One region of the Brevibacillus sp. HD3.3A genome, then DNA from elsewhere that is predicted to be linked to it. Evidence: riboswitches for the same ligand, from Rfam matches in the RefSeq annotation. Region 1 holds a riboswitch; the other holds the start of a gene.
The links. Region 1 has a riboswitch for FMN ahead of ribD (bifunctional diaminohydroxyphosphoribosylaminopyrimidine deaminase/5-amino-6-(5-phosphoribosylamino)uracil reductase RibD). Riboswitches for the same ligand answer to the same signal wherever they lie in the genome.

Region 1 (6,181 bases):
TGCTCGCGGTCAGTCTGCTGGCTGCGCCGCTGGCGATCAGTACGGCCGCGCACAACTACGGCTTGCCGTTTTTAGCCGATGGGCTAAGCCGTGGCGATGCTACCCTGCACGGACTGATGTGGTCCGCGATGAGCGCAGGCGGGCTGGTTGGCGCTTACTTCGCCGTCCGTTTTTCCGTTGATTTTTGGCGTGGCTTGCTTGGCGCATACGGGCTGATGGCGCTGCTGGTCGTGGCGGCGTTTGCTGCCGAGTGGACGGCGGCGGTGCTGTTGTTGCTCGGTTGCGCCGGGCTTTTGAGCGGGGCGGCACAGGTGTACGAGGGCACGCTTTTGCAGCTGGCCAAAAATGAAGTGCGCGGCAAGGTGCTCGGGGTGCAGGGCTTTCTCGGCCGCAGCGGCTTTTTTATCGGTTTTCTTGGCGCACCGCTGTTAACGGCGGCGTGCGGCTTGTTCGGATTGGTTGTCTGTGCACAGGTGCTGCTGATTTTTGCGCTCGTCGGACTGGGCGTGTACGTGCAGAAAAGCGGGGGTGTTGCCGACTCTCGTCGCGGGTAGTCTTTTTTCCCTTCTCCTACCATAGGATGTACCAATTGGGAGGTGACGGGATTGGCCATATTTCGACCCCGTCGGCGTTGGAGGAACCCGCTTTCTCGAACGAAAGCGTTTTTGATTGCGCTGGTAATTTTTGTGGTTTTGTCGATTCAGTCACTCGTCTTTTTGCAGCAACGGCTGGAACCGACGCTCTTGATCCTGGCAACCCAAAAAGCAGAGCAATTGGCAAAAGAAGCGATTACGGACGCAGTCACCAAACGAATTTCCCAGCAGGGCGTCGATTTCAACCAGATCGTCAAGATCGAGAAGAACAACGAAGGGCAGATTCAGGCGTACCAGTTTAACTTCAGGGAATACGCGAGAATTGTCGGCGAGACTACTTCACGAGTGCAGAACAAGCTTCAGGAATTTGAGACGGAAAAAGTCGATCGCACCATTCCGCTTGGCTTGGCGACAGGAAATACGTTTTTGGCGCAGATGGGACCGAATTTGCCTGTCACTTTTGTACCGATCGGCTCTGTGAAAACAAAGCTGGAGACAGAGTTGAAGGAGGCGGGCATCAACATGGTGCTCGCAACCGTCTACATTTTCGTGGAGGTCGACTTGCAGATTGTCATCCCGTTTGCCACCGAGGAGCAGACGATCACCACGAAAATCCCGATCACACATTCACTGATTATCGGGGATGTGCCGCAGTATTTGTACAACAATCCGGAGGGCAAGCCGGATGTGCCCCGGGCGCAAATGGAAGGGGCAGACGATGCGCCATAGCGGACTTGGCGAATGGCGGGAAAAACAAAAAAGCGGCAGCAGCGGGCTGTCGCTTTTTTCGTTCCGTGAAAAGGTGTCGGGGAAGTCTACAGCTCACCCCAGGTGACGGTCAGCTCAATCACGCCCTCCTGGCAGCTGAGCGGGCTGTCGATCATGTTCCATGAGGTGTTTTTCTCCTGGTCCTGTCCCTGGATGATGATGTTTTTATCGTCGATCGTCTAGGCGTCGTTCACGAGCTTTTGCGATTGGAAAAAGTCCTGATTCCCGTTTTCGCATCTAGTCGAACGTTCTTAATTTGGTATACTTGACCAAATAATCATTGGCAAAAGGGGGAGAGATCCGACAATGACCAGAGCGTCGATAAAAGGCATCATTTTCGATATGGACAATACGTTGCTGCAATCCAAAATCAACTTTTTGGAAATGAAGCAGGCCATTTTTACCTTGTGGGCTGAGCACGGGCTGTGCGAGCCGACTTTTGACTGGCGCAGCCACACCGCTTCGCAATTGATCGAAATGGGCAGAAATTCGGGTCGGATGACGAGTCAGCTTGAGCAAACGATGTGGGAGGCCGTGACCGCGATTGAAAAAGCAGGGATGCACGAGGCTGTCCTGGAAGACCACGTCAAGGAAGTGCTCGCCCACCTAAAGGAACGGTATCATTTGTTCATTTTGACCAACAATGCCTACGCAGCCGCCGAGGAAGCGCTGAATCATACGGGAATCGCCGATTGTTTCCAGGAGATTGTCGCGCGCGAGCAGATGACGACACTCAAACCGCATCCGTCCGGGATTCACTACATCCGCGCCCAATACCCCAACTGGTCTGCTACGGCGTGGACGATGGTCGGAGATTCCTGGATTGACGGAAAAGCGGCGCACGGCGGGGAAGTGGCGTTTATCGCGTATCAGGGAGAGCGGGCGGACATGGAGCGCAACGAAGTGTCGCCGCGAGCGTACATCACGGACTTGCGCGAGCTGCTGGACATTTTGTAGCCGCGCTCGCGGAGAGCAGGAAAAGGACACTTCCACCTAAAAAAGTGACAGTTGACGAGAAATGTGTGCTATACTGTGCCTAACTGAATACCAGCCTTCAGGGTAGGGTGAAATTCCCGACCGGCGGTAATGACGAACGCACGTCTGAGCCCGCGACTCGCTATTGCTGTATGGATAGCGACTGACTTGGTGCAAATCCAAGGCCGACGGTAAAGTCCGGATGGGAGAAGGTGTCTTACAATAGCTTCGGCGGCTGTTTTTTCAAAAACAGAACTGTCACGAGGCTTGTTTCCCTACGCCCTGAGTATCGTTTGCTCGTGGGCGTTTTTTATTGGAAAACTGCATAGCGCAAAAATCTTCAGGGCAGGGTGAAATTCCCGACCGGCGGTAATGACGTATGTACGTCTAAAGCCCGCGACTCGCTGATCGTTACGGTCAGCGACTGATCTGGTGCAAATCCAGAGCCGACGGTAAAGTCCGGATGGAAGAAGAGCTGACCATGCTTTTTGGCATCCCTTTTGCAAAAAACGGATGCGATGAGGCTTCTTTCCTTATGCCCTGAGCCGCTAGTGGTTTCGAGGGCTTTTTGCATTGGCTGGAATCCGTGCATGAAAGAGGAGGTTTACATGGAGCAGGACATGCGGTTCATGGCACTGGCACTGGATTTGGCGCGCTCGGCAAACGGTCAGACGAGCCCCAATCCGCTCGTCGGTGCAGTCCTGGTAAACAACGGAGAGGTAGTAGGCATGGGAGCGCATTTGCGTGCAGGCGAACCTCATGCAGAAGTGCACGCTCTGCGGATGGCAGGGCAAAAAGCGGCTGGCGCTACGCTGTATGTCACATTGGAGCCGTGCAGTCATCACGGCAAAACGCCTCCGTGCGCCGAGGCGGTGATCGCGGCTGGCATCCGGCGTGCCGTGATCGCCACGCTGGACCCGAATCCGCTCGTCGCGGGAAAAGGCGCGGAGAAGCTGCGGGCAGCAGGCGCGGAAGTGGTTGTCGGCGTGCATGAAGCGGAAGCGAAAAAGCTGAATGAAGTCTTTTTCCACTTCATTACGACGCGGCGTCCGTTTGTGACGATCAAAACAGCGAGCACGCTGGATGGCAAGATCGCTACCGAAAGCGGGCACAGCCGCTGGATAACGGGTGCGCGGGCGCGGGGGGAAGTGCACGAGCTGCGCAGACAGCACGACGCGATCCTGGTCGGAGTAGGCACGGTGCTTGCGGACGATCCGCTTTTGACGGCGAGACTGGACGGGCAAGCGCATGGGCGACAGCCTGTGCGTATCATCTGGGACAGTCAGCTGCGCACGCCGCTCGGGGCCAACGTGATTCAAAATGCGGATGCGCCCACCTGGATTTTTACGACGAAAGCTGCGGCGCAAGCGAAGCAGGAGGCTTTTGCGGAAAAAGGTATCCGGCTGTTCGTGGCAGATGAGCAGATTAGGGTGGACGAGGTGCTGGACACGTTGGGCGAATGGGGAATCACTTCGCTTCTCGTCGAAGGCGGGGCCGCAGTCAACGGAGCGTTTTTGCAGGCGCGGGCGATTCAAAAAGTGATCAGCTACGTGTCGCTGAAAATGATTGGCGGTGGCCAGGCGCCGACACCGTTTGGAGGACAAGGCTTTTCCACGATGGATCAGGCGGTCAAGCTGGCGAATCCGACCGTTGAGCAACTGGATGAGCTGGACTTGCGGATCAGCGGCTATCCACAGTGGGAGTGAGGACAAAAAAGCGAATCGGAGACAGACGGCTTTGTTTCACCGAGGCCGATGGCTGCTTTCCGATGTTATAAACCGTGTAAAAAGAGGAGGAAAGCCGATGTTTACCGGACTGGTAGAAGAGCTGGGCACGGTGGAATCGCTCACGGGCAACGATCAGGCGAGTCAGCTCGTGATCCGGGCGCAGCGGGTGCTCGAAGGTGTGCAACTGGGCGACAGCATCGCAGTCAACGGGATTTGCCTGACGGTTACTTCGTTTACGCAGCGGCATTTTCAGGTCGACGTCATGCCGGAAACGATGAAAAAGACGAGCCTGCGCCATCTGCGAGCGGGCCAGCGAGTCAACCTGGAGCGGGCGATGCGCTTGGGCGACCGTTTTGGCGGGCATATCGTCTCCGGGCACGTGGACGGGACAGGCACGATCGTGTCGCGACAGCCGCACGCCAACGCTGTGCTGTTTACGATCGAAGCGAGCGCGGAGCTGTTGAAATACGTCATCGAGCGCGGCTCGATTTGCGTGGATGGCATCAGTCTTACTGTGGTGGAAGCTGCGGATACGCATTTCAGCGTGTCGATCATCCCGCACACGCTGGCGCAGACCAGCTTGCAGGATCGGCGCGCAGGCGATCAGGTGAATCTGGAGACAGACGTCATCGGCAAGTATGTAGAGCGGCTTTTGGGCGATCGCGGCCAGCAAAGGAGCGGGCAAGCGGCAGGCTCGACGATCAGCATGGCTTTTTTGCAGGAAAATGGATTTGTCTGAACGAGGAGGGAAGTCCCATGTTTCATCAGTTAGAAGAGGCATTGGAAGATTTGCGCCAAGGGAAAGCGATTATCGTAGTGGATGACGAAGATCGGGAAAACGAAGGCGATTTCGTCTGCCTGGCGGAAGCGGCGACACCGGAGATGATCAACTTCATGGCAACGCATGGGCGCGGGCTGGTCTGCGTGCCGATTACGCAACAGCGCGCGGCCAGATTGAAGCTTGCTCCGATGGTCGAAGACAACACAGACAAGCAAGGGACGGCTTTTACCGTCTCGATTGATGAGGCGAGCACGCATACGGGAATCTCAGCCCATGAGCGTTCGCAGACAGTGCTGGCGATGCTGGATGAGCAGAAGACAGCCGAAGATTTCCGCAAGCCGGGGCATATTTTTCCGTTGATAGCAAAAGCGGGCGGCGTGTTGCGCCGGGCTGGTCACACGGAGGCGGCCGTCGATCTCGCGGAGATGGCTGGCAGTGCTGCGGCAGGCGTGATTTGCGAGATTATGAATGAAGACGGCTCGATGGCCCGGTTGCCGCAGTTGGTAGAGATTGCGCGGCGGTTTGAGCTGAAGCTGATCACGATTGCCGATTTGATCGCGTATCGGATGCGCACGGAATCGCATGTGCACAAAGAAATCGAAGTGAATCTCCCGACGAGCTTCGGCGATTTTCGGATCGCGGCCTATACGAACGAAGTAGATGGCAAAGAACACGTAGCGCTCATCAAGGGCGAGATCGACTCGGACAAGCCGGTTCTCGTCCGGGTGCACTCCGAATGCCTGACCGGGGATATTTTTGGCTCCGAGCGATGCGACTGCGGGCCGCAACTGCATGCTGCGCTTGCGCAAATCGAGGCGGAGGGCGCGGGCATTCTTTTGTACATGCGCCAAGAAGGACGCGGCATCGGGCTGATTAACAAGCTCAAGGCGTACAAGCTCCAGGAGGAAGGGCTTGATACGGTGGAAGCAAACGAAAAGCTGGGCTTTGCGGCCGATTTGCGAGAGTACGGGATTGGTGCGCAAATTCTTCGCGACCTCGGAGTGCGCAGGATGCGCCTTTTGACCAACAATCCTCGCAAAATTCGCGGGCTGGACGGCTACGGGCTGAAAGTAGAAGAAAGAGTGCCGTTGCAAATGCAGGTGCAACCGCACAATCAGCGATATTTGACAACCAAGCAAACGAAGCTGGGGCACTTGCTCCACCTATAATGCAAAGGAGAGTGAACGGAATGAGAACATTTGAAGGACATCTGGTAGGGACAGGACTGCGCGTAGGGATTGTAGCAGGGCGATTTAACGAACTGATCGTCAGCAAGCTGGTTGGCGGCGCTCTCGATGCTTTGAAGCGCCACGGTGTGGAAGAGGAAAACGTCGATG
Region 2 (6,181 bases), 2.2 Mb from region 1:
TTGCGGTCTATGAAGACGATACGGTGCGGCCTTTGACGTTTCCGCAAGTTTCGCTGCTGGAGCAAAACGCCATTGCCCGGTGGGAAGACGGGATTCGCGAGGGGCTGTCTACCCGAGCCGAGCTGCACGAGCGATGTAAGGACATCCTGATTCATAACCGCTATCAGGCGAACGGATCAGGAGGATATGGCGTTTTGAACGGAGATGCGGCTTGTGCGGATTTCATAGAGTATGGACGGATCAATCGGATCGGATTGAAGGCGCTTGTTTTGGCGACAGACGGTCTGTTCATGCCACGACCAACAGGCGGAAAAGAACCGGGGTGGGAAGAAACGGTATTGCCAATCGTCCACAAAGGGCTGCAACGTTACACGGATGAGCTGATCGCACTGGAAAACAACGATCCCGAATGCATCCGCTACGCCCGCTTCAAAAAGTCGGACGACAAGACGGGCATTGTCGTGAATTTGCGCTGACAGTTTGTTACAGTTTGCCTTTTGCACATTTTCATGCGCTCATATACACTAACAGTTGTTCATGACCGTTTTGCCAGCCGCAAGCGGTCACATCTCTTTGCATGAAAAACGTCAAGGCGTTTTTCCACTAAAAAAAGGATGGTTATCCATGATTCAAGTGAAGAACCTGCAAAAGGAGTTTCGCATCCACCAGGCCAGAGCGGGTCTCGGGGGTGCTTTTCGTGATTTGTTTAGTCGCGAGTATAAGACCGTCAAGGCAGTGAATGACCTTTCTTTTACCGTGGAAGAAGGGGAAATGTTCGCTTTGATTGGGGAAAATGGCGCCGGGAAATCGACGACGATCAAAATGCTGACGGGCATTTTGACGCCAAGCGAGGGCGAGATCGTCATCAACGGCTACGTTCCGTTCAAACAGCGCGAGGAATACGTGCGCTCCATCGGTGTCGTATTCGGACAGCGTTCACAGCTCTGGTGGGATTTGTCGCCCATGGAGTCGTTCCGTTTGCTGAAAAGCGTCTACAAGGTCGACGGGACAGAGGGAGATAAGTGGCTCGACCGCTTGATCGAGGAGCTGGAGATCAACTCGTTTGTCAGCCAGCCTGTGCGCAAGCTGAGTTTGGGTCAACGGATGCGCTGCGAGGTAGCGGCGTCATTGATTCACAAGCCGCGCCTGTTGTTCCTCGACGAGCCGACAGTCGGGCTGGACGTCTTGGTGAAGCAAAAAATTCGCGAGTTTTTGCGCAATCTGAACGAAACGGAAAACATGACCATCCTGCTCACGACCCACGACGTTTCCGATATTGAAGCGCTCTGTAAGCGGGTGCTGGTCATGGACAAAGGCAAGCTGATTTTTGACGGCCTGCTCAGTGACCTGAAGGAAAAGTGGGGCAATGGCACAGAGGTGTCTTTCCAGATGAAAAAGCGCACACCCGCCGACGAGCTGCGCAAGACGCTTGGCGAGATGCCGTGCGAAATTTCCCAGGTAAACGAATATACAATCAGTGTGAAAGTGCCGCAGAGCCAGGAAATGCTGCCGTTTGTCCTGTCAACGGTCATGTCGACGTTCGAGGTCAGCGACGTAAAAATCATGGAGACGAGCACAGAAGATATTGTCCGCAACATTTACCAGGTGGATACAGGGGTGCGGGGCCATGCATAAGCTCTACATGGAACTGATCCGCATGCGCTTTTTGACCATGCTCGCTTACCGGGTGAATTACTACAGCGGGATCATTATTTACGCGATCAACATCGGAGCGTACTACTTTTTGTGGGGCGCAATCTACGGCGGCCAGCAGCAGCTTGGCGGCCTGTCGGTCGAGCAAATGACTTCCTACGTCGCGATTGCCTGGATGTCGCGCGCCTTTTACTTCAACAACATCGATACGGAAATTGCCCAGGACGTACGGGAGGGTAAGGTCGCGATCGAGATGATCCGCCCTTACAATTACTTGTCGGTCAAGACAGCGCAAGCATTTGGGGAAGGGATATTCCGCTTCCTGTTTTTCGCAGGGCCAGGAATTTTTCTCATCAGCCTGATTATCCCGTTTCATTTTCCCGCGACAGCGACTGGCTGGGGATTGTATTTGATCAGTCTCATGTTTGCTTTTTTGATCAACACGCAAATCAACCTGCTGACGGGGCTGTTCACCTTTTTCCTGTTCCGCAACGACGGGATGATGCGGGCGAAGCGTGTCGTCGTTGATTTGATGTCGGGCCTGGTGCTGCCGATCAGCTTTTTCCCGGGCTGGGCGCAAACGGTTATGGGCTTTTTGCCATTCCAGGCCGTCAACTACTATCCGAGCCTGATTTTCACAGGGGCGATTACTCCGGGGCGTTCCTGGGAGTTGATCGGCTTCCAGGCGATCTGGATGGTTGTTATTCTGGTTCCGATTCTGATTTTGTGGCGCATGGCCCGAAATCGGCTGGTCGTGCAAGGGGGGTAGCATATGCAAAACGTCAAACACATTTTCGGTATTTTCGCCGACTACCTGGGCCAGTATTTCAAGACGAGACTTGCCTATCGGGCTGACTTTCTCGGGGATTTTGTGTCCAACTTGATTTCCGAGCTGATCAATCTGGTGTTCATCATCGTCGTCTTCACGCATGTGCCGTTGATGAAGGAATGGACGCGGGACGAAATCATTTTCATTTACGGTTTCTTTTTGGTGCCGTATGCCTTATTCTCGATGTTTTTCGGGTTTTGGGACTTCAACGAACGCTATATTATCCGGGGCGAAATGGACCGCATCTTGACCAGGCCGATCCACAATCTGGCACAGGTCTGTCTGGAGTCGATCGCACCGGACCGGATTTTCGGCGTCATCACAGGGCTGATCATCATGGGCTATGCTGCTTTTCAGCTCGATTTGACGTTTTACTGGTACGACCTGTTCATCTTCATCGGGCTTGTGATCAGCGGCGCCCTGATTTACGGCGGGGTGTACACGGCGATTGCCGCTGTCAGCTTTTTCTCCGATTCCCGGACAGGAATTGCCCCGATGATTTACAACATCCAGCAGTACGGGCGTTACCCCGTGGATGTGTACAACAAGGCGATTCGCTTCGTGCTGACTTACGTGTTGCCGTTTGCTTTTGTCGGGATTTACCCGGCGGCTTACTTTTTGCGAAAAGAAGTGTGGTATACGTACGCAGCACTTACTCCGGTAGTCGCGGTCATCTTCTTTGGCATCGGCTTGCTCGTCTGGAACTGGGGCGTCACCAAGTATCGGGGAGCGGGGTCGTAGTGGCAGAAGCTACTTTTGGTGCGATTTGGTAGGCAGGAGCAGGTAATATTAGAGGTAACGAGCTTGAAAGAAAAAAAGACCGTCCGGCGGCTACCGGAACGGTCTGGTCTGTACAAACGAGGCTTCCCTCAAAGGGGACGGCTCAAAATTTGGTGAAGAATAGACCGCCGAGGAGCAGTCAACTCAAGGGCGGTCTATTTCTTTTTGGTCCAGGTAACTACCTATAGCACGTGGCGACTTTAGGCTGAGAAGCCCCATTTTTTTAAAAATATATCCAACTAAATCAATTGGAAAATAAAGATAAAATGTCGATTTAACAGTTTCGTCTATTGTCAAATCGAAAAAGCGCAGTATAATATGCTGTATACAACTACACAATTCCTTCAGGGCAGGGTGAAATTCCCGACCGGCGGTGATGGTGCAATCAGCACGTCAAGCCCGCGAGCCTCCCGAGCTGTTGACAGCGACGGAGTGCAGGATCTGGTGAGATTCCAGAGCCGACAGTACAGTCTGGATGGGAGAAGGATGACGACAGTACGTTTACCACACACGTGCTTGTTTGCCTGTGCTGGCAGGACAGATGCGATGAGGCATGCATGATGAGCCGCCTCGTTGTTTCTTGAACCTGTATTTATTGCACATGCTTTGTCATACGCCTGTAAGCTGCCCTGAGAATTATTCTCAGGGTATTTTTATGTTTGCAAAAGCGTAGACATTTTGGCACGTGTGGGCAAGACCGCTGTTGCCATTCCTCAGAAGGAGAAAAAACGAGGAGATGGTACACATGAAAGAAACAGCCCTGCACACATCGCGCAGAGCAACCCAGCGGATCGTGACGATTCCGATGCTGGCAGCCGTTGCTTTTATCTTGCAGTATTTGGAGGTTCCCGTTCCGCTGATGCCGAGCTTTTTGAAGCTTGATTTCAGTACGTTGCCAGCGCTGATCGGCGGACTCATGTACGGCCCTGTAGCCGGCATCATCATCGAAGTTTTGAAAAATACATTGCACATGCTCTTTAAAAATACAGACGGATTGTTGATCGGAGAGCTTGCCAACGTCGTGGCGGGCGCCAGCTTTATTTTGCCAGCCGTCCTTCTGCAACGCAGCGGTCAAGGGAAAAAAGGCTTTTTATCGGGCCTCGCGCTTGGGACGTTGCTGATGACGATTGTCATGGCTGTTGCCAATGCGTACGTCCTGCTCCCGGCATACGCCGCTCTTTATCAGATGCCGATGGCAGAGCTGTTGGCCATGTTCAACGCAACCAGCGTCTGGTCCCTGGTCATGGTCGGTATCGTTCCGTTCAACCTGTTCAAAGGGGTCGTGCTCGCGCTGGTCGCGTATCCGGTCTACGCCAAGCTTGGTGCGCGCATTGCCCTCAGAACCACAAATTGACAACGGCTGCGCGACTTGCTAAGATATTCCCTAACAAAAAGCAGTTTAGCGAAAAGGCTATGAAAGGACCCGCAGCTATATCCTGGTTCCAGAGAGTCGGCCCTAGTCTGGAAGGCTGATACGAGGCGTACCTGCACCCCATCCTGAAGCCGCCAGCGACGAGCTGGTCCGGTTGCCCGCCGTTATCGGGTTGTTGAGTGGACTTATGGCTTGTGCCATGGTCAATCAGGGTGGTACCGCGGAAGTGAATCCTCCGTCCCTTTTTTGGGATGGGGGATTTTTTGCATTTTCATGTAAGAAAAAAGGAGCGTAGAAGGATGAAAGAGGACAAAGCGTTCGTAAAAGAAATGACACCGCAGTCGGAAGATTTCTCGCGCTGGTACATCGATGCGATCAAAAAAGCGGATTTGATGGATTACACGCCAGTGCGCGGCTGCATCGTCTTCAAACCGGATGGCTTCGAGCTGTGGGAGCGCATCCAGGAGGCGATGGACAAAAGATTCAAAGAGACGGGACACCGCAACGCCTACTTCCCAATGCTGATTCCCGAGTCCTTTTTCCAAAAAGAAAAAGAGCACATCGAGGGCTTCAACCCAGAGCTGCCTTGGGTGACGGAAGCGGGAGGAGAGCAGCTGGAGGAAAAGCTTGCCCTGCGCCCGACTTCGGAGACGATCATCGGACATATGTACGCGCAGTGGATTCAGAGCTACCGCGACTTGCCGATTCTGATTAACCAGTGGGCAAACGTGTTCCGCTGGGAAAAGCGCACCATGCCATTCTTGCGTACTTCAGAATTTTTGTGGCAGGAAGGCCATACCGCCCATGCGAACGAGGAAGAAGCGCGCCAGGAGACCATGCAAATGCTGGAGATTTATCGCGAGGTTGTGGAGCAGGAGCTGGCGATTCCGGTATGGAAAGGGCAAAAAACGCCAAGCGAGCGCTTTGCAGGAGCAGTCGACACGTACTCCATCGAGGCGATGATGAAGGATGGCAAAGCGGTGCAGGCCGGAACCTCCCACTACTTGGGCGACAAGTTTGCGCGCGGCTTTGAGATCAAGTTCCTGGATCGCGACAATCAGTTCAAATACGTGCATACGACTTCATGGGGCAGCTCTACCCGCTTGATTGGCTCGATGATCATGGTGCACGGCGACGACCGCGGCTTGGCTTTGCCGCCGCGGATGGCACCGACTCAGGTCATCATGATCCCAGTCGGACCGATGAAGCTGCGCGATCAGGTCATGGTTGCATTCGATCCGCTGTTCGACGAGATCAAAGCGGCAGGCGTTCGCGTCCGGGCAGACTTGCGCGAGGAAACTCCGGGCTGGAAGTTCAACGAATGGGAGATGCGCGGTGTGCCGCTGCGCCTGGAGCTTGGGCCGCGCGACGTGGAAAACGGCCAGGCGATTCTCGCCCGCCGCGATACCGGAGAGAAAATAACCGTGCCACTGGAAGGCATTGCGCAGACGATTGCCCAATTGCTCGAAGACATCCAGCAAAATATGTTCCAAAAAGCGCTGGCCTTCCGGGAAGCCCATTCGCATCTCGAAATCGATACGCTCGCG

Region 2: it holds a riboswitch for FMN, as region 1 does, so the genes downstream of both, HP435_RS05300 (ECF transporter S component) here and ribD (bifunctional diaminohydroxyphosphoribosylaminopyrimidine deaminase/5-amino-6-(5-phosphoribosylamino)uracil reductase RibD) in region 1, are expected to answer to the same signal.

Annotation. Positions count from the first base shown of each region.
Region 1 is NZ_CP085874.1:5,019,808-5,025,988, reverse strand. Features, by position in the region: gene HP435_RS23460 (MFS transporter) at 1-554, shown strand, start outside; gene yunB (sporulation protein YunB) at 597-1,322, shown strand; gene HP435_RS23450 (HAD family hydrolase) at 1,668-2,318, shown strand; FMN riboswitch at 2,408-2,554, shown strand; FMN riboswitch at 2,669-2,815, shown strand; gene ribD (bifunctional diaminohydroxyphosphoribosylaminopyrimidine deaminase/5-amino-6-(5-phosphoribosylamino)uracil reductase RibD) at 2,945-4,042, shown strand; gene HP435_RS23440 (riboflavin synthase) at 4,140-4,802, shown strand; gene HP435_RS23435 (bifunctional 3,4-dihydroxy-2-butanone-4-phosphate synthase/GTP cyclohydrolase II) at 4,820-6,013, shown strand; gene ribE (6,7-dimethyl-8-ribityllumazine synthase) at 6,034-6,181, shown strand, end outside.
Region 2 is NZ_CP085874.1:1,030,226-1,036,406, forward strand. Features, by position in the region: gene HP435_RS05280 (protein phosphatase 2C domain-containing protein) at 1-476, shown strand, start outside; gene HP435_RS05285 (ABC transporter ATP-binding protein) at 625-1,635, shown strand; gene HP435_RS05290 (ABC transporter permease) at 1,628-2,422, shown strand; gene HP435_RS05295 (ABC transporter permease) at 2,426-3,223, shown strand; FMN riboswitch at 3,599-3,753, shown strand; gene HP435_RS05300 (ECF transporter S component) at 4,008-4,616, shown strand; gene proS (proline--tRNA ligase) at 4,934-6,181, shown strand, end outside.